DNA from 3 places in the Pseudomonas sp. 1L-E-NC-VB-C3 genome. Region 1 is predicted to be linked to each of the others. Evidence: riboswitches for the same ligand, from Rfam matches in the RefSeq annotation. Region 1 holds a riboswitch; each other region holds the start of a gene.
What was found. Region 1 has a riboswitch for cobalamin ahead of AC0Z5Z_RS17230 (CbtB domain-containing protein). Riboswitches for the same ligand answer to the same signal wherever they lie in the genome.
Positions count from the first base shown of each region.

Region 2: another riboswitch for cobalamin. It lies ahead of cobO (cob(I)yrinic acid a,c-diamide adenosyltransferase); the one in region 1 lies ahead of AC0Z5Z_RS17230 (CbtB domain-containing protein).
Region 3: another riboswitch for cobalamin. It lies ahead of AC0Z5Z_RS03560 (ABC transporter substrate-binding protein); the one in region 1 lies ahead of AC0Z5Z_RS17230 (CbtB domain-containing protein).

Region 1 is NZ_JBXAWD010000010.1:44,887-50,833, reverse strand. It holds gene cobW (cobalamin biosynthesis protein CobW) at 1-183, opposite strand, end outside; cobalamin riboswitch at 283-494, opposite strand; cobalamin riboswitch at 1,381-1,599, shown strand; gene AC0Z5Z_RS17230 (CbtB domain-containing protein) at 1,723-1,920, shown strand; gene AC0Z5Z_RS17225 (CbtA family protein) at 1,932-2,633, shown strand; gene AC0Z5Z_RS17220 (cobalamin biosynthesis protein) at 2,630-3,043, shown strand; gene cobM (precorrin-4 C(11)-methyltransferase) at 3,122-3,868, shown strand; gene nfuA (Fe-S biogenesis protein NfuA) at 4,013-4,597, opposite strand; gene AC0Z5Z_RS17205 (fatty acid cis/trans isomerase) at 4,701-5,947, opposite strand, start outside.
Region 2 is NZ_JBXAWD010000007.1:255,133-261,079, reverse strand. It holds gene AC0Z5Z_RS14055 (cobyrinic acid a,c-diamide synthase CobB) at 1-1,001, opposite strand, end outside; gene cobO (cob(I)yrinic acid a,c-diamide adenosyltransferase) at 998-1,609, opposite strand; cobalamin riboswitch at 1,692-1,921, opposite strand; gene AC0Z5Z_RS14045 (hypothetical protein) at 2,084-2,668, shown strand; gene AC0Z5Z_RS14040 (PQQ-dependent sugar dehydrogenase) at 2,735-4,048, shown strand; gene AC0Z5Z_RS14035 (C40 family peptidase) at 4,175-4,711, opposite strand; gene AC0Z5Z_RS14030 (C40 family peptidase) at 4,927-5,544, opposite strand; gene hda (DnaA regulatory inactivator Hda) at 5,736-5,947, opposite strand, start outside.
Region 3 is NZ_JBXAWD010000002.1:4,492-10,438, reverse strand. It holds gene AC0Z5Z_RS03575 (ABC transporter ATP-binding protein) at 1-52, shown strand, start outside; gene map (type I methionyl aminopeptidase) at 244-1,035, opposite strand; gene AC0Z5Z_RS03565 (ParD-like family protein) at 1,032-1,259, opposite strand; cobalamin riboswitch at 1,380-1,573, shown strand; gene AC0Z5Z_RS03560 (ABC transporter substrate-binding protein) at 1,713-2,726, shown strand; gene AC0Z5Z_RS03555 (FecCD family ABC transporter permease) at 2,723-3,739, shown strand; partial or broken gene AC0Z5Z_RS03550 (ABC transporter ATP-binding protein) at 3,832-4,500, shown strand; gene metE (5-methyltetrahydropteroyltriglutamate--homocysteine S-methyltransferase) at 4,712-5,947, opposite strand, start outside.

The DNA.
Region 1 (5,947 bases):
GGTGCAGCCGATGGTGCATTGCTTGAGGATTTCACCGTCGATGCCCAGCTCGCCAAACTCGTTGACGATCACCGCGATGCGCCGGCCCTGAGCGTTGTCGAGCATGTGCCGCAGCAGCGTGGTTTTGCCCGAACCGAGGAAACCGGTGACGATGGTGACGGGGAGTTTGGCCAGTGTTTTCATCGGTATGCCCTTTGGCAAGCGGCGGGCATACGGGACGAGAACCGGCAGCGCGCGTGCACGCCGGAAGCATTCGCCACCGGATCACCCCGCCCGGTTGTAGTGAGAATCTGTGACGAGGCAGGTCTCCTGGCTGACGGCGTTCAGGCGTTGGGCCTGGCGTCCATTGCGCCTTCCCGCTGGCTCATCGGTTGAGCTGGCAGTGGCGTGGCAACGAACATCACCGTTCACAGTTGCGGGGGCAGCCGCGGCTTTGACCGCGTTCCCTTCTTAGCTTCGGCGAGTGCCGAAGAACCTCGAAAGCGCAAGGCTACGCATGGGTCCGTCGTGGGTCAATGGTCGGTGAGTCTGAAACTGGGGGTATATCCGTTGCTGCGGTAACGGCTTCTTATGGTTTCGCTCTTACAGCGAGTCCCTTTTTCAAACGCCAAAAAGGAACCAAAAGGCTTTGCCCCGGCGTACGGCCCGCTCGCTGGGGCTCGGGGTACCTTCGTTACGGGACCGATCCGGGCGCAGCGGCTACGGTTTGCTTCGCTGCACCTCCTTCCGCTGTGTACGACTGCGTCGTACGGTCGCTGCGCTCCCACCCCCGGATCGATCCCGTAACGAAGCCTGCCGAAGGGGCAAAAGATCAAAAGCCAGAGCAAAAGCAAAGGCAAAAGCAAAAGATCGCAGCCTTCGGCAGCTCCTACAGTTGGATCGCGCACCAGCTCAAGAACAGGTCGGCTGTCAGGCCGCCTTCGCGAGCAGGCTCGCTCCCACAAAAGCAAAAGCAAAGCAGCGCAGCTGCTCGCGGCGAAGCCGCCCCACTCAACAATGAGCGCAAGCTCGAGTGCCCTTGATCTTGATCCACCGGCGACGTCGGAAGGCTGAGTGGAGGGATTGATCCGGGCGTGGGAGCGCAGCGACCGTACGACGCAGTCGTACACAGCGAGTGTAGGTGCAGCGAAGCAAACCGGAGCCGCTGCGCCCGGATCAGTCCCGGAGCGAAGGAACCCGAGCCTGCGAGGGCCGAACGTAGGAGCAAGCCTTTTTGGGTACTTTTTCGGCGTTTGGAAAAAGTGCCTCGCCGTAAGGGCGAAACCGTAATCAGCAACACCCGCAGCAACGGATATACACACAAAAACACCCGAAAAAAAGCCCCCCCCCCCGCAACGGATCCGCCCCCGGAAATTGACTAAAAACCCAAACCCATGTTCTCCTGCACACCTTGTTACGGGTGCCCCTCACAGGGTGAAACGGGAAACCGGTGAATCATGTGCTTTACTCAAAGCCATGTCAGTCCGGTGCTGCCCCCGCAACGGTAAGCGAGCGAAGCGTCAGATCCACTGTGCCCCGGCATGGGAAGGTGATGCTTGCAGGTCGGCGACCAGCCAACCCCTCGCGAGCCCGGAGACCGGCCCGCAACACCCAGCACGCGCAAGCGCCGCTGAACACAAACAAACCCGCGGTGGGCGGGCGCTGTTCGAAATCCCTGCGTGCCCGGCCCGCAGGGATTTTCATGCGCTCTGTTTACCCGCTGACATTTCAGAGGGAAGCGCTATGTCGATCATCAGTAACACCGTCAGCCACACTGACCACATCTCCAGCAGCACCACACTCGGCCAACGCGTCGCCGCCGCCCTCTTCGCCTCGATCCTCGGTGCCAGCCTGGTCTGGTTCGCCGGTTTCTCGCACATCGAAGCGGTGCACAACGCCGCCCACGATACCCGCCACAGCGCCGCGTTCCCGTGCCACTGAGGCCTGCCGAAATGATCAAGCGTATCGCGCAAACCGCAGGCTTCACCGGCTTGCTGGCCGCCCTGCTGCTGACCTTGCTGCAGAGTTTCTGGGTATCGCCACTGATTCTGCAGGCCGAAACCTTCGAGAAATCCGAACCGGTCGCGCAAGTCCACGAACACGCCGCCGGCACCGCCGCCCACAGCCATGATGGCGAAGCCTGGGAGCCGGAAGACGGCTGGCAGCGTGTGGTCTCGACCACTGGCGGTAATCTGGTGGTGGCAGTGGGTTTCGCCTTGATGCTCGCCGGCCTGTACACCTTGCGCGCGCCGACCAAGACCTCGCAAGGGCTGCTCTGGGGTCTGGCCGGTTACGCCACGTTCGTTCTTGCGCCGACCCTGGGCCTGCCACCTGAATTGCCGGGCACTGCGGCTGCCGATCTGGCTTCGCGGCAGATCTGGTGGATCGGCACTGCCGCTTCGACCGCCGTCGGCCTGGCACTGATCGCCTTCAGCCGTCACTGGCTGATGAAGCTTCTTGGTGTAGCGATTCTCGCCGTGCCGCATGTGATCGGCGCGCCGCAACCGCAGGTGCATTCGATGCTCGCTCCAGAGGCACTGGAAACCCAGTTCAAAATCGCTTCGCAGCTGACCAACGTCGCGTTCTGGCTGGCCTTGGGCCTGATCAGTGCATGGTTGTTCCGCCGCAAAAGCGCAGGCCCATATCAGGCATGACCGATGACCGCGCAGCGCCGACCCTCGTGGTCGGCCTCGGCTGCCAGCGGGGCTGCCCGGCCAGTACGTTGCGTGCGTTACTCGATCAAGCGTTGCAGGCGCACCGCATCGAGCTGCGAGCGGTCAAGGCTTTGGCGAGTATCGACCTCAAGCGCGACGAACCGGGGTTGCTGGAACTGGCCACACAATTGAACCTGCCGCTGCAGTATTTCAACAGTGCCGAACTGGCGCCCTATCAGCAGCGCCTCAGCCATCAATCGCAGATCGCCTTTGAGCGCACCGGCTGCTACGGCGTGGCGGAAAGCGCCGCGCTGGCGCTCGCCGAGCAACTGATTCAGGCGCCGGCGAAACTGCTGATCCACCGGCAGAAATATGCGCAGGCCACGCTGGCATTGGCCGGCGCTGCATAAAATCCCGATAATCCCCGCCATCGATCATGAGCACGCTTCATCTGCAGTGTGCCTGCGCCTCTTCACAAGGATTCAACGATGACCGTCTACTTCATCGGCGCCGGCCCCGGCGACCCGGAACTCATCACCGTCAAAGGCCAACGGCTGATTCGCAGCTGCCCGGTGATCATTTATGCCGGCTCGCTGGTACCCGCAGCGGTGCTGGAAGGTCATCAGGCCGAAATCGTGGCCAACAGCGCCGAACTGCATCTGGAACAAATCATCGATTTGATCAGGAGCGCCCATGCCAAAGGCCAGGATGTGGCCCGTGTGCATTCGGGGGATCCAGGTCTGTACGGCGCGATTGGTGAGCAGATCCGCCACTTGCGTGAGCTGAGCATTCCTTTCGAGATCATCCCTGGCGTGACCGCCACAGCGGCATGCGCAGCACTGCTGGGCGCAGAGCTCACTCTGCCGGACATTTCGCAAAGCGTGATCCTGACCCGTTACGCCGACAAGACCGCGATGCCCGCCGGCGAAGAACTGGCGAGCCTGGCGCAGCACGGCGCGACCATGGCCATTCATCTGGGGGTCAATCATCTGGAAAAGATACTGGTTGAACTGCTGCCGCATTACGGCGCGGACTGCCCGATTGCCGTTATTCACCGCGCGACATGGCCGGATCAGGACTGGGTGGTAGGTACATTGGCGGACATTGCCGCAAAGGTCGAGGCCAAAGGCTTTCGGCGTACGGCGCTGATCTTGGTTGGCAGGGTGCTGGGCAGCGAGGTGTTCAGCGAGTCTTCGTTGTATCGGGCCGGGCATGCGCATCTTTATCGCCCTTGAAGACGCTTTCGCGAGCGGGCTCGCTCCCACAGGTGATTGCATTTCAATGTGGGAGCGAGCCTGCTCGCGAATGGGGGCGGCAAAAGTTACCCATAAAAAAACGGCGCTCACGGGGCGCCGTTTTTCATGATCGCAGCGAACACCTTAGTAGTAGGCGTTTTCTTTCTGCGTGTGGTCGGTCACGTCGCGAACGCCCTTGAGCTCCGGAATGCGCTCGAGCAAGGTGCGCTCAATGCCTTCTTTCAAGGTTACGTCAGCCTGGCCGCAGCCCTGGCAACCGCCGCCGAACTGCAACACGGCAATGCCGTCCTCGACAACATCGATCAGGCTGACCTGACCGCCGTGACTGGCCAGCCCCGGGTTGATCTCGGTTTGCAGGTAATAGTTGATGCGCTCGTTGACCGGGCTGTCGGCGTTGACCATCGGCACCTTGGCGTTTGGCGCCTTGATGGTCAGCTGGCCGCCCATGCGGTCGGTGGCGTAATCAACGACCGCGTCATCAAGAAACGCTTCGCTGAAGGAATCGATGTAGGCGGTGAAGCTTTTCAGCCCCAGCGCGGTGTCTTCAGGCTTCTCTTCGCCCGGCTTGCAGTAGGCAATGCAGGTTTCGGCGTACTGGGTACCAGGCTGGGTAATGAAAACGCGGATGCCGATGCCCGGGGTGTTCTGCTTGGAGAGCAGATCGGCCAGGTAATCATGGGCGGCGTCAGTAATGGTAATAGCGGTCATAAAAACTCCTCGCAGGCGTGGGCGCAGTTTACGCCAATCGGCGCGGCTGACAAAGTCCTAGTATTTTTGTCGGGAAAGAATCTCGTAACACGCCTGCGAATCATCAAAGGTTCTCGTACCGATTCATATCCAGCACGCCCTCTTCCACCGGGTCGGTTTCGTGGATGTATTGGCTCAGATCGTGGAAATACAGCCAGAACTGCGGGTGACTGCGCCGAATGCCCCAGCGTTCGACGATCTTTTCGAACCGATTGGCATCCTTGGCATTCTCCATCGCATCGACAAACGCCGGCACCTGCTCGGCCGGGACGTTGAACATGAAATTCGGGTAACTGGTGAGTACGCCCGGATAGACAGTCAACGTGTCGAGCCCCGGCTGATAGCGCAGCGACTCACCGAGCAAAAACGCCACGTTGCTGTGGGCGCGGTTGCGCAGCACGCTGTAGACCTCGCGCTTGCCACTGGCGGTTTCAACGCGCAGCAAGGTCGCTTCGGGCAACTGGTCGATGACTTTCAACCCTGCGGCCGGGCGCGAGGCCAGACGGCTCAGGGCCTGCTCGGCATCCTGCAACGCCGGATCGATATTCGGTCGCGAGCAATAAGCGCCGTCGCAGCGATTGATCGGGTCTGGCCGCGCGTTCAGATCACCGTAGCGCGCCAGCAACTGCATGGCGAAATCATGTTTCGGGTCTTTTTCGTCGAGTTTCAGCGCGGTCGGTTTGTCGTCATCGATGGCCTCGTAATCGAGCCACATCTTGAACTGGCCGCCGTCCTGGTACCAATCGTTGAGGTAATCCTCACGCGAGTCGGCGGGCATAAGGCGCAGGAAGTTCTGTTCCGCGCCGTTACGGATCAGGTCGAAATACAGACGGGTCTGCGCCTGATGGGAAACGTTGCCGAACACGTCGAAATTGACCGCGAGCTGGTAGTAGGTGCGTTCCAGCAGCGGATAGTCGAACAGCCACATGGTTTGCGGCACCTCTCCGATAAGCCCCTTGGTCACCGAAGCGCTGTCGAAGTGGCGGAAAATGCTCAGCAAGGCGTTGTCGTTGCCGGCCCACAGCGTCGACCAGCTCGGCGCCGGCAGATCGGCATAGCTGTCACGGCGCAGTGCCTCGTATTCGTTGCGCTTGTCGCGATAGTTGCGCCACAGACTCAGCACGCTGCCGACATCGTCGTTCTGCCCCGGCATCGCCAGCAGCGGCGTGGCCTGGCCGCGGTAGTTCGGGTCGGTGATATAGAGATCATGTTCCGGCGCCTGGAACAGCGCCCAGAAATTGTCGCGGATCACGTCGGTCGCGATCTGCCCACGGCACACCGGGCCGCGAATGAAGGTGCGGACGAAGTATT
Region 2 (5,947 bases), on a different contig from region 1:
TCGGTCAGCGAATCAAGCAGATAAAGCATGCCGCCACACTCGGCGAGCAACGGCTTGCCCGCCGCATGGTGCGCGCGGATCGCCGCCAGCATCGAGGCGTTTTGCGCCAGCGCGACGTGATGCAACTCTGGATAGCCGCCCGGCAGATACAGGCTGTCCGCCTCGGGCAATTGCGTGTCGCGGATCGGCGAGAAGAAGCGCAATTCGGCGCCCATCGCCCGCAGCAGATCGAGACTGGCGCCATAGGTGAAGGCAAAGGCTTCATCGCGGGCAACGGCGATGCGCACACCTTTTAATAGAGGCTCGGCGGCGATGATCTCAGGCGCGGCGAATTCTACGGCGGGTGGCAGCGCGACCTCGCAACTGCTGGCCAGCGCATCGGCGGCCGCGTCGAGGCGCAGATCCAGATCATTCAATTCGCTGGCCTGAACCAGGCCGAGGTGGCGGCTCGGCAATTCGATACCGGTTTCGCGGGACAGCGCACCGTACCAGCGCAGACCTTCGGTGAGGCTGCCTTCGAGCAATTGCGCATGGCGCAAGGTGCCGACGCGGTTGGCCAGCACGCCAGCGAACGGCAAGTCCGGCTGATACTTGGCCAGGCCCAGCGCCAAGGCGCCAAAGGTCTGCGCCATGGCGGTGCCGTCGATCACGCCGAGCACCGGCACACCGAAGTGGCGCGCCAGATCAGCGCTGGATGGCGTGCCGTCGAACAGGCCCATCACGCCCTCGATCAGAATCAGGTCAGCCTCGGCGGCGGCTTCCCACAACAGCCGGCGACTTTCCTGCTCGCCGACCATCCACATGTCCAGTTGATACACCGGCGCACCGCTGGCGCGCTCGAGGATCATCGGATCGAGAAAGTCCGGGCCGCATTTGAATACGCGCACCTTGCGCCCCTGATTGCGATGCAAACGGGCGAGTGCGGCGGTGACGGTGGTCTTGCCCTGACCGGAGGCCGGCGCGGCGATCAACACCGCCGGGCAGTGACGTGGTTGCTTCAAAGTTCGACGCCTTTCTGCGCTTTGATCCCGGCCTGAAAGGCGTGCTTGAGCATGCCCATCTCGGTAACCGTGTCGCCCATCTCGATCATTTCCGGCTTGGCGCCGCGACCGGTGACCACCACGTGCTGCATCGGCGGGCGCGCTTGCAAATCGCTGAGCACCTGATCGAGATCGAGGTAGCCGTGCTTGAGGGCGATGTTCAATTCATCGAGCACCACCAGACCGATCGAAGGGTCGCGCAACAATTCACGCGAGACTTCCCAAGCGGCGGTCGCAGCGGCGATGTCGCGCTGACGATCCTGGGTTTCCCAGGTGAAGCCTTCGCCCATGACGTGGAAACGCACCTGCTCGGGGAAGCGGCGGAAAAACAATTCTTCGCCGGTGCTGTTGCGGCCCTTGATGAACTGCACAACGCCGCACTGCATGCCGTGGCCCATCGCGCGGGCGAGCATGCCGAACGCCGAGCTGCTCTTGCCTTTGCCATTGCCGGTCAGCACCAGCACCAGGCCACATTCGTCGGGCGAGCTGGCAATGCGTTCGTCGATCACGGCTTTCTTGCGCTGCATGCGCGCCAGATGGCGTTCGTCACGCTCGGGGGAATCAGTCATGGGGGAGCTCTCCGTTGAGGCTGGATAACGGCGGGCAGGAACAAGAATAGACGGCAAAAAGCCTGGCATCGCCCACCGTGATGCCGCTGAGATGGATCAGGCCGGTCTCCGGGCTCATGAGCGGCGTTTCGCCGGACTGCGCGCCTTCCCGCTTCTTTCGAGGCAGTGGCTCAAGGCGCAGTTTTCACTCATTTACCGTTGCGGGGGCAGCGCCGGGATCGTCGTGGCTTCGCTTGAAGACCACCCTCACCGGCTTCCCTGTTTCACTCTGTCGACGCGGGGCCACAGAGCACCTGAAACAAGCGGCGAAGGTTAGAGGGTTGGGGGTGGAGCGTCAATTGAAGAGGCGCTTTGCGCGCGAATAACTGCCGCTGATCCATTGTGCAGCGGCAATCTTGTGCCAGACTGCGACAAGTGATATCAAAGAGCCATGCTTTTCCCGAAAAGCCCATTACAACAATAAGGATGACGACGATGCAAGGCATGATCATCAGCAACCCGCGCCTGGAATTTCTGCGCCCGGTGCTGGAACGCTGGTTTGACTGTATCGATCGCTACAACACTGTACGCGGCGACAACGACACGCCGTACTGGCACGACGAGAAAGCCAATCTCGGCCTGCTCGCGGCAGCGGCGTGGATGGCTGAAATGGTCACGCTGAACGACACGGCCACGCGCAAACAGAACGAAGAAGGCGAACGCAATGCTCGCGCCGACCTGCTGATTGCCGGCGCCGAAGACCGCGCGTTCATTCAGGCCACGCAACGCTGGCCACGGGTCAACAACCTCAACCTGACCCAGGCCCTGCTCGACATCACCGTTGATGCCAAGCGCATCAGCTACGCCAGCGATCTCAAGCTCGGCTGCCTCTTTGTTGCTCCGCAAAAACCTCAGCACAGCGCCAGCCCCGAAGAATTGCAGGACATGGTCGACGACCTGCAAAAGGAACACACCTGCGCCGTGGCCTGGTATTTCCCCTACGCCTATCGCAAATTGCACAGCGACGCGGGCAACTATCATCCGGGCATCGCCGTGCTGTTCAAGGAAGCCCGCGGTTGAGCAGTTGAACCATCGGGCCTGCGCCCTCCTCTATGTTTAGGAATGCATTCATAGGGAAGATCAGCAATGCGCAAGGCCCAACTCGCTCTTATCATCGCCGTCGCTGGCGGGCTCGCCGCCTGCGGTGAAACCTCCAGCCTGCAAGTCTCCGACGGCACCGGCCCGTCGCCGAAACTGCCCGAACCGAACAAGACGCTGATCCCGACAGTCAACATCGCCCCGGCGGTGGGCTGGCCGGACGGCGCGAAACCGACCGCAGCGGCCGGCACCCAGGTCGCCGCGTTTGCCGAAGGTCTTGATCACCCGCGCTGGCTCTACGTGCTGCCCAACGGCGATGTGCTGGTGGCGGAGACCAATGCGCCGCCCAAGCCCGATGACAGCAAAGGCATTCGTGGCTGGGTGATGAAGAAAGTCATGGGCAAGGCCGGCGCCGGCGTGCCCAGCCCGAACCGCATCACCCTGCTGCGTGATGCCGACCACGACGGCGTCGCAGAAACCCGCACGGTGTTCCTGCAGAACCTCAACTCGCCGTTTGGCATGACGCTCGTCGGCAATGATTTGTATGTGGCCGACACCGACCGCCTGCTGCGCTTCAACTACGAGCCGGGCGCCACCGAGATCAAGACCCAACCGATCAAAGTCGTCGACTTGCCCGGCGGCACGCTGAATCACCACTGGACCAAAAACGTCATCGCCAGCAAGGACGGCAACAAGCTCTACGTCACCGTCGGCTCGAATAGTAACGTCGGCGAAAACGGCCTGGATCAGGAAGAAGGCCGCGCGGCGATCTGGGAAGTGGATCGTGCGACCGGCAATCACCGGATCTTCGCTTCGGGCATTCGCAACCCCAACGGCCTCGCCTGGGAACCTACCAGCGGCGCATTGTGGACAGCAGTCAACGAGCGTGACGAAATCGGCAGCGATCTGGTGCCGGACTACATCACCTCGGTCAAGGACGGCGGCTTCTATGGCTGGCCGTTCAGCTACTACGGCCAGCACGTCGATGTGCGGGTCAAACCGCAGAATCCTGATCTGGTGGCCAAGGCCATCGCTCCGGATTACGCGGTCGGTCCGCACACCGCTTCGCTGGGCCTGACCTTCGCCGAGGGCAACCGCTTGCCGGCGCAATTCAAGGAAGGCGCATTCATTGGCCAGCACGGCTCGTGGAACCGCAAACCGCACAGTGGCTACAAAGTGATTTTCGTGCCGTTCAGTGGTGGCAAACCGACCGGGCAGCCGGTGGATGTGCTGACCGGCTTCCTCGACAAGGACGAGAACGCGCTGGGCCGCCCAGTTGGCGTGGTCATCGATCAGCAAGGTAGCTTGCTGGTGGCGGATGATGTCGGGAACAAAATTTGGCGCGTTTCGGCCAGCAATTAAGCTAAGCGCAACGCAAAAAAAGTGGGAGCGAGCCTGCTCGCGAAGCGGTGTATCAGTCAAATCATTGTCGACTGACACTCCGCCTTCGCGAGCAGGCTCGCTCCCACATTTAGTTATGCATACGCACTAGGGGTTATGCGCCAGCTGCCCCGGCTGCAACACCCGCTTGGCGCTCAGATACGCCTTCTGCCAATACGCCTTCGACAGGCTATCGAGCTTGACCGTGCCGCCCGTGGCCGGCGCATGCACGAAGCGCCCCTCGCCGACGTAAATCCCCGCATGACTGACCTGCGAGCCGCCATTGGTGGCGAAGAAAATCAGGTCGCCGGTCTGCAAGCCTTCCTTGCCGACATTCGGCGCCTGCATGACGATCATTTCGCGGGTCGAGCGTGGCAGCGAAATTCCCGCCGCGTCGCGGTAGACAAACCCGATCAGACCACTGCAATCAAAGCCCGAATCTGGCGTGTTGCCGCCCCAGCGATACGGCGTACCGACCAGGCCGAGGGCACGGAACAGCACGTCTTCAGCAACGGGGGAAAAAGCCTGGGAGGGAGCGAACACGATCGGCGCGCGAACCACAGGGGCTGGCGGCGGTGTACGGCTGGCGCAGGCGCTGAGCAGCGCGGCGCAAAGGATCAAGGTGAGGCGGGCCGACATCGTCATAAGCAGAACATCCTGATCTGGCTGCGGCTTTCTCTGCCGAATGGACAGAAACAAAACTGCCTGCGTCATCACGCAGGCGGTTTGCCATCAATATAGATTCAGGATTCTAGCGGCTACGCGGCAAACTTCAAGTAAGACTTTAACTTCACCTTGTAAAGTTTAGGTCTACTCCGTTGCCGTGCCGTTTTGTCGCCGCGAACGCAGCGACATGCAGGTTACTTGCGAGCGGTGACCACGGTCGGCGCCATGGCGAGTGCACGCTTGGCTTCGATGAAGGTCTTGCTCCAGTAGCTGTCACCCAGGCTGTCGATGCGAACACCGCCGCTGCGACGACTGCTGGAGTGAATGAACTGGTTGTCACCCAGGTAGATGCCGGCGTGACTGACACGACCGCGACGACCATTGGTGGCGAAGAACAGCAGATCACCCGGCTCAAGGTTGCTGCGCGAAACCAGGGGCGCATCAACGTTGATCATTTCGCGAGTGGAGCGCGGCAGGTTCATGCCCGCCTCTTCGCGGAACAGGTAACCGATGAAACCGCTGCAATCGAAGCCGGCTTCAGAGGTACCGCCGAAGCGGTAACGAGTACCGATCAGGGACATACCGCGTTCGAGGATGCTGTCAGCCAGTACAGGAAGCTGATAAGGCTTGCTGCCGTTGAACTGGTTGAGTTCTTTTTCGGTGTCCAGCTCTTCCTGGTAAATAACGGAAGACTGGGCGGTAGCAGAATTCTTGACCTGTTGCGGCGGCTCTTGAACCGGAGAATGAGCAGCACAACCGAATAACAGGGTAACGAGTGCGAGAGGCACGAGGGGTGCGAAGCGCTTTAGCATGGGCACGACCGTGGCTGATAGTTGTAAAGAAGCCGAGACTATGCCCGCTATCGTCCTCATTTGCAAATTCAATCGAACTTTATGTGACTTCCCGGTTTCGCGTTTACATCTAAGCGCGTAACTCGTCTGGCCGGTGAATCGGCGCAGGGACGCGGGTTTTCTGGCGCCTGAAAGCTGGCAAAAGCCCACTACTACCAGCCAAGAGTTTCCTTGAGGAAGGGAATGGTCAGCTTGCGTTGCGCTTGCAGGGACGCCTGATCAAGCTGCTCGAGAAGATCGAACAGCGCGCTCATGCTGCGTGTGCCGCGAGTGAGAATGAAGTGCCCGACTTCATCGGTCAGGTGCAGACCGCGACGGGATGCGCGCAATTGCAACGCACGCAATTTGTCTTCATCGGAGAGCG
Region 3 (5,947 bases), on a different contig from region 1:
TTATACCGAGTGGACCGAGAGCGACTTGAACAAGGCTGCCGGTGCTCACTGATTGCGCTGAGTCAGTTGGATCTACTCCCTCTCCCCCAAGGGGGGCGAGGGGGAAAGGGAGCCGATCTTCATGCTGTTCAAAATGTAAGTTCGACTCGGTATCGCACGTCGGCGTATCTCGCAACAACACCTCGGTCAGTCCCCTCTCCCATTGGGAGAGGGCTAGGGTGAGGGCAAGCAGGCGACACGGTATTAGCCAATGGCCCGGTACCCTTCAATCTCATCCGGCCAAGCCGTCAGCACTTCGAACCCGCTCTCCGTCACCGCGACCATATGCTCCCACTGCGCCGACAACGAGCCATCCTTGGTCAATACGGTCCAGCCATCCGGCATGTTCTTCACATGGCGTTTGCCGGCATTGAGCATCGGTTCCACGGTGAAAATCATCCCGGCCTTAAGCTTCAGGCCCTGATTGGGAAAGCCGTAATGCAGGATCTGCGGTTCATCGTGATAGACCTTGCCGATGCCATGGCCGCAGTATTCGCGTACCACACTGAAGCCCTCCGCCTCCGCCAGGCTCTGGATCGCGTGGCCGATATCGCCCAGCGTTGCGCCCGGCTTCACTGCACGGATGCCTGCGCACATGGCTTCGTAGGTGGTCTTGATCAGGTGCTGCGCTTCAGGAGTCGCCTCGCCCACCACATACATGCGACTGGTATCGCCGAACCAGCCGTCCTTGATCACCGCGATGTCGAGGTTGACGATGTCGCCGTCTTTCAATGGCGTACCCGATGGAATCCCGTGGCACACCACATCGTTGACCGACGCGCAGACGGTTTTCGGAAAGCCGTGATAACCGACATTGGCTGGCACCGCCTTCTGCACATTGACGATGTAATCGTTGCACAGTCGATCCAGCTCATCGGTGGTTACGCCAGCCTTCACATGCGGCACCAGCATTGCCAGCACTTCAGCGGCGAGTTTGCCGGCGGCGCGGGATTTTTCGATGTCGGCCGGGGTGTTGATCTTGATCTGGTTTCTCATGCGCTGACGGCTTCCTGAGTCAGTTGTTGCAGATCCAGCCCACCATTCTGTTCGGCGCGGATCAGCAGGCGGCAAATGGCGCTGTGGTCGAGATTGGGATGCAGCTCGGCGAGCATGCCGATGCGCATCCAGTGCTCGGCCTGCGCGTTGATCGAGCGACTGAGCGCGTTGCTGGAGATGCGCAGATTCTCGTGCATGTCCTCTGAAATCTTTACGATGCCCATATATGAATCCGATACGATGTGTATATGAATCGTATATTAGCCAAGGCATATGACAGATTGCAATGCCGACGACAAGATCGACGCTGTGGCAGATTCGCCTCCCCCTCCACCGCGCAAATCGACTACCATGCCGCCGCCGGTTTCCACACGGAATTAATAGGGAATCCGAAATGCTTGCACAGCATCAATCGGAACTGCCCCCGCAACTGTAGGTGCCGAGCCTGCTCCTCGACTGCCACTGGGTGAATCCCGGGAAGGCCGGAGCGTGGCGATGACGCATCAGTCAGGAGACCTGCCGGCACAGTGACTGACTAACCGGCGGGGTGTCCGGGAAGGACATCGTGCCGTGCGCATTTTCCCCGTGCCGGCCTTGCGCAGTTTCCACGACCGCGCCCGAGGTGTGTTTCCAACCGTACCCGCCCGCTCCCGTACGGTTCTCTTGGAGACTGCCCCATGCTGCTGCCCCGCATTGCCACACTGCTCACCGCTCTGAGCCTTTGCGCCCTGGCGCAAGCGGCGCCGACTGCGTATCCGCTGACCGTCGAAAACTGTGGCAGCAGCCTGACCTTTCAACACGCACCCGCTCGCACGGTGACCATCGGTCAGGCCGGCACGGAAATGCTCTACGCCTTGGGCCTGGGCGACAAAGTCGTTGGCACTTCGCTGTGGTTCAACGACGTGCTGGGCACATACAAAGCACAGAACGACAGGATCGAGCGCCTCGCCGATAACGAGCCGAGTTTCGAAGCGGTGATCGCTAAACGCCCGGAGCTGGTTGCCGTCGAGCTGGAATGGATGGTCGGCCCGCAAGGCGCGGTCGGCACTCGCGAGCAGTTTCATGAACTGAAGATTCCGACCTATCTGCTGCCCTCCGATTGCGAAGCCAAGGACAACCTCGTCGGCTCGGACGGCACGCGGCTGGCGCCGTTTCGCATCGACAGCATCTACAAAAGCGTGAGCCAACTGGCGGCGATTTTCGACGTGCAGGCGCGTGGCGAACAGCTCAATGAGCAGCTCAAAGCCAGCCTCGCGCAATCGATCGCCACCGCGAAAAACCAGCAGCGCAAAGACGTCAGCGCTCTGGTGTGGTTCTCCAGCGCCGAGATGGACATCGAGCCGTTCGTGGCCGGGCACAAAGGCGTTCCCGATTTCATGCTCAGCACCCTCGGCGTGCGCAACGTCGTCGAGTCGGATGAAGAATGGCCAACCGTCGGCTGGGAAACCATCGCCAAGGCCAACCCGACGTTTCTGGTGATCGCGCGCATGGATCGTCGACGTTTCCCGGCGGACGACTATCAGAAGAAACTCGCCTTCCTGCGCAGTGATCCGGTGACGCGCAACATGGACGCGGTCAAGCACAACCGCATCATCATCCTTGACGCCATGGCCATGCAGGCCAGCCTGCGCACCTTCGATGGCCTCGCACAATTGGCCAGTGCCATCAACGGCTACGACCTGTCGCAATGAGCAGACGCCTGATCCGTTTGCTGCTGGTGCTGTTGACGCTGTCGGTCGCGCTGATTGGCGGCGTGGCCATTGGCGAGACTTCGATCGAGCCGAGCGTGGTGTTGCAGGTGCTGGCCAACAAGCTGTGGGGCGCCGGTTATGTGCTCGACCCGATCGACGAAGGCATTGTCTGGAACTATCGCCTGACCCGCGCTTTGGTCGCGGCGGCCTGCGGCGCCGGTCTGGCGACGTGCGGGGTGATCCTGCAATCGCTGCTGCGCAATCCGCTGGCCGATCCGTATCTGCTGGGAATTTCTGCTGGCGCCTCGACCGGCGCGGTGATGGTCGCCCTGCTCGGCGTCGGTGCCGGGGCGATTTCATTGTCGGTCGGTGCTTTTGCCGGCGCGGTGACCGCTTTCGCACTGGTGATCCTGTTGGCGCGAGTCAGCGGCTCGGCCAGCGGCACCGGGCAGATCATTCTTGCCGGGATTGCCGGCTCGCAGCTGTTCAACGCCCTCACTGCTTTCCTGATCACCCGCTCGGCCAGCTCGGAACAGGCGCGCGGGATCATGTTCTGGCTGCTCGGCAATCTCGGCGGCGTGCGCTGGCCGTCGGTGTGGCTGGCGGTGCCGGTAGCAGTGTTGGGGTTGGTCGTTTGTCTGTGGCATCGGCGGGCGCTGGATGCGTTCACCTTTGGTGCGGACTCGGCGGCGTCTCTCGGCATTCCAGTGCGACGTGTGCAGATTCTGTTGATTGGCTGCGCCGCGCTGGTGACGGCGGTGATGGTGTCGATTGTCGGCTCGATCGGCTTTGTCGGTCTGGTGATTCCCCATGCCGCGCGGTTGTTGCTCGGCACCGGCCATGCGCGTCTGTTGCCCGCCAGTGCGCTGGGCGGCGCGGTGTTTCTGATCGCCGCCGATGTGCTGTCGCGCACCCTGATCAAGGGTCAGGTGATCCCGGTCGGCGTGATCACTGCGCTGGTCGGCGCGCCAGTGTTCGCGCTGATTCTGGTGGGCCGGAGATCGGCGCGATGAACACGGTTCTGAGCTGTGCTGGGTTGAGCTTCAAGGTGCGCGGTGCCGAGTTGCTCAATGGTGTCAGCCTCGACGTTCAGCGCGGCGAGACCCTGGGCATTGTCGGGCCGAACGGTTCGGGTAAATCCACGCTGCTCAAATTGCTGGCCGGCCTGCGCGAACCGAGCGCGGGCCATGTGCAGCTCGGCGGTCAGGCGCTGGGCAAAATGTCGCGGCGCAGCATCGCGCAGACGCTCGCGGTGGTTGAGCAACAGGCCGATACCGACGATGGCATTCGCGTGTTCGACGCGGTGGCGCTGGGGCGCACGCCGTGGTTGTCGGCGCTGCAACCGTGGTCGCCCGCCGATGACGCCATCGTCGAGCAAGCGCTGATTGACGTCGACGCCGTGCACCTGCGCAACCGCCTCTGGCGCAGCCTCTCCGGCGGGGAACGCCAACGCGTGCACATCGCCCGCGCACTGGCGCAGCGCCCGCAGATCCTGCTGCTCGACGAGCCGGCCAACCACCTCGACATCCAGCATCAGTTGAGCATTCTGCACGTGGTGCGCGCACTGCCGGTGACTACGTTGATCGCCCTGCACGATCTCAATCAGGCGCTCAAGTGCGATCGCCTGGCGGTGCTGGAGCGCGGGCGTCTGGTGGCACTGGGCGAGCCGCTGCACGTGCTGACGCCGGAGCGGTTACAGACGACTTTCGGGGTCAGGGCGCACTATCTGACAGACCCGTTCGATGGTGCGCCGATATTGCGCTTCCTTGCCTGATGCATGGGTGGCTGACACACCGCTTTCGCGAGCAGGCTCGCTCCCACAAAGGATTTGTGTGTTGCCGTGAATGACGGGGAGAACGCGAATTCTGTGGGAGCGAGCCTGCTCGCGAAGGCGTCAGGTCATCCAACATTGATGTCGATTGACACACCGCTTTCGCGAGCAGGCTCGCTCCCACAAAGGTTATGTATTCCAGGGCGGTAGAGGATCAGGCCCACTCTTTGCGCAGTTGCCGTGCGGCGCTGACCATGTGCACCAGCGCCGCCTCGGTCTCTGGCCAGCCTCGGGTTTTCAAGCCGCAATCCGGATTGACCCACAGCCGCTCCACCGGAATACGCTGCGCCGCCTTGCGCAGCAAGCCAACCATTTCCGACACATCGGGAATGCGTGGCGAGTGAATGTCGTACACGCCGGGGCCGATGTCGTTCGGGTAGGCGAACGCTTCAAACGCTTCGAGCAGTTCCATGTCCGAACGCGAGGTTTCGATGGTGATGACATCGGCGTCCATCGCCGCGATCGACTCGATCACATCGTTGAACTCGCTGTAGCACATGTGCGTGTGGATCTGCGTTTCGTCGCGCACGCCGGAGGCGCACAGGCGGAACGCTTCGCTCGCCCAGTGCAGATACGCCGGCCATTGCGCCCGGCGTAACGGCAAGCCTTCACGGAACGCCGCTTCGTCGATCTGCACGATTTTGATTCCCGCCGCTTCCAGATCATTCACCTCGTCACGAATGGCCAGCGCCAGTTGTTGAGCCTGCACCTCGCGGCTGACGTCTTCGCGCGGGAACGACCACATCAGCATGGTCACCGGGCCGGTCAGCATGCCTTTCATGACCTTGTCGGTTAGGCCTTGGGCGTAGCGGATCCACTCGACCGTCATCGCCTGCGGGCGGCTTAGGTCACCGAAAATCACCGCCGGTTTGACGCAGCGCGAACCGTAGCTCTGCACCCAGCCAAAGCGGGTGAAGGCATAGCCGTCGAGCTGTTCGGCGAAGTATTCGACCATGTCGTTGCGCTCGGCCTCACCGTGCACCAGCACATCCAGGCCGAGGCGTTCTTGAATTTCCACCGCGTGGCGAATCTCCGTGTGCATCGCATCGGTGTAATCGGCCGCGCTGAGCTTGCCTTGCTTGTAGGCCTGACGCGCCAGACGGATCGCCGCCGTTTGCGGAAACGAACCAATGGTGGTGGTCGGGAATAACGGCAGGTCGAGCTTGCCGCGCTGTTTGGCAATACGCTGGGCAAACGGCGATTGGCGTTGCGCATCCTTGGCAGTGATCGCCGCGACCCGCGCTTGTACCGCCGGTTTGTGAATACGCGGCGAGGCAGCGCGGCTGGTCTGCACCGAACGGCTTTGCGCGAGGGCACGCAGTACCTTCGGCGCTTCCGGTTCGCTGACCGCTTGAGCGAGCACGGCGACCTCTTCGCACTTCTGCACGGC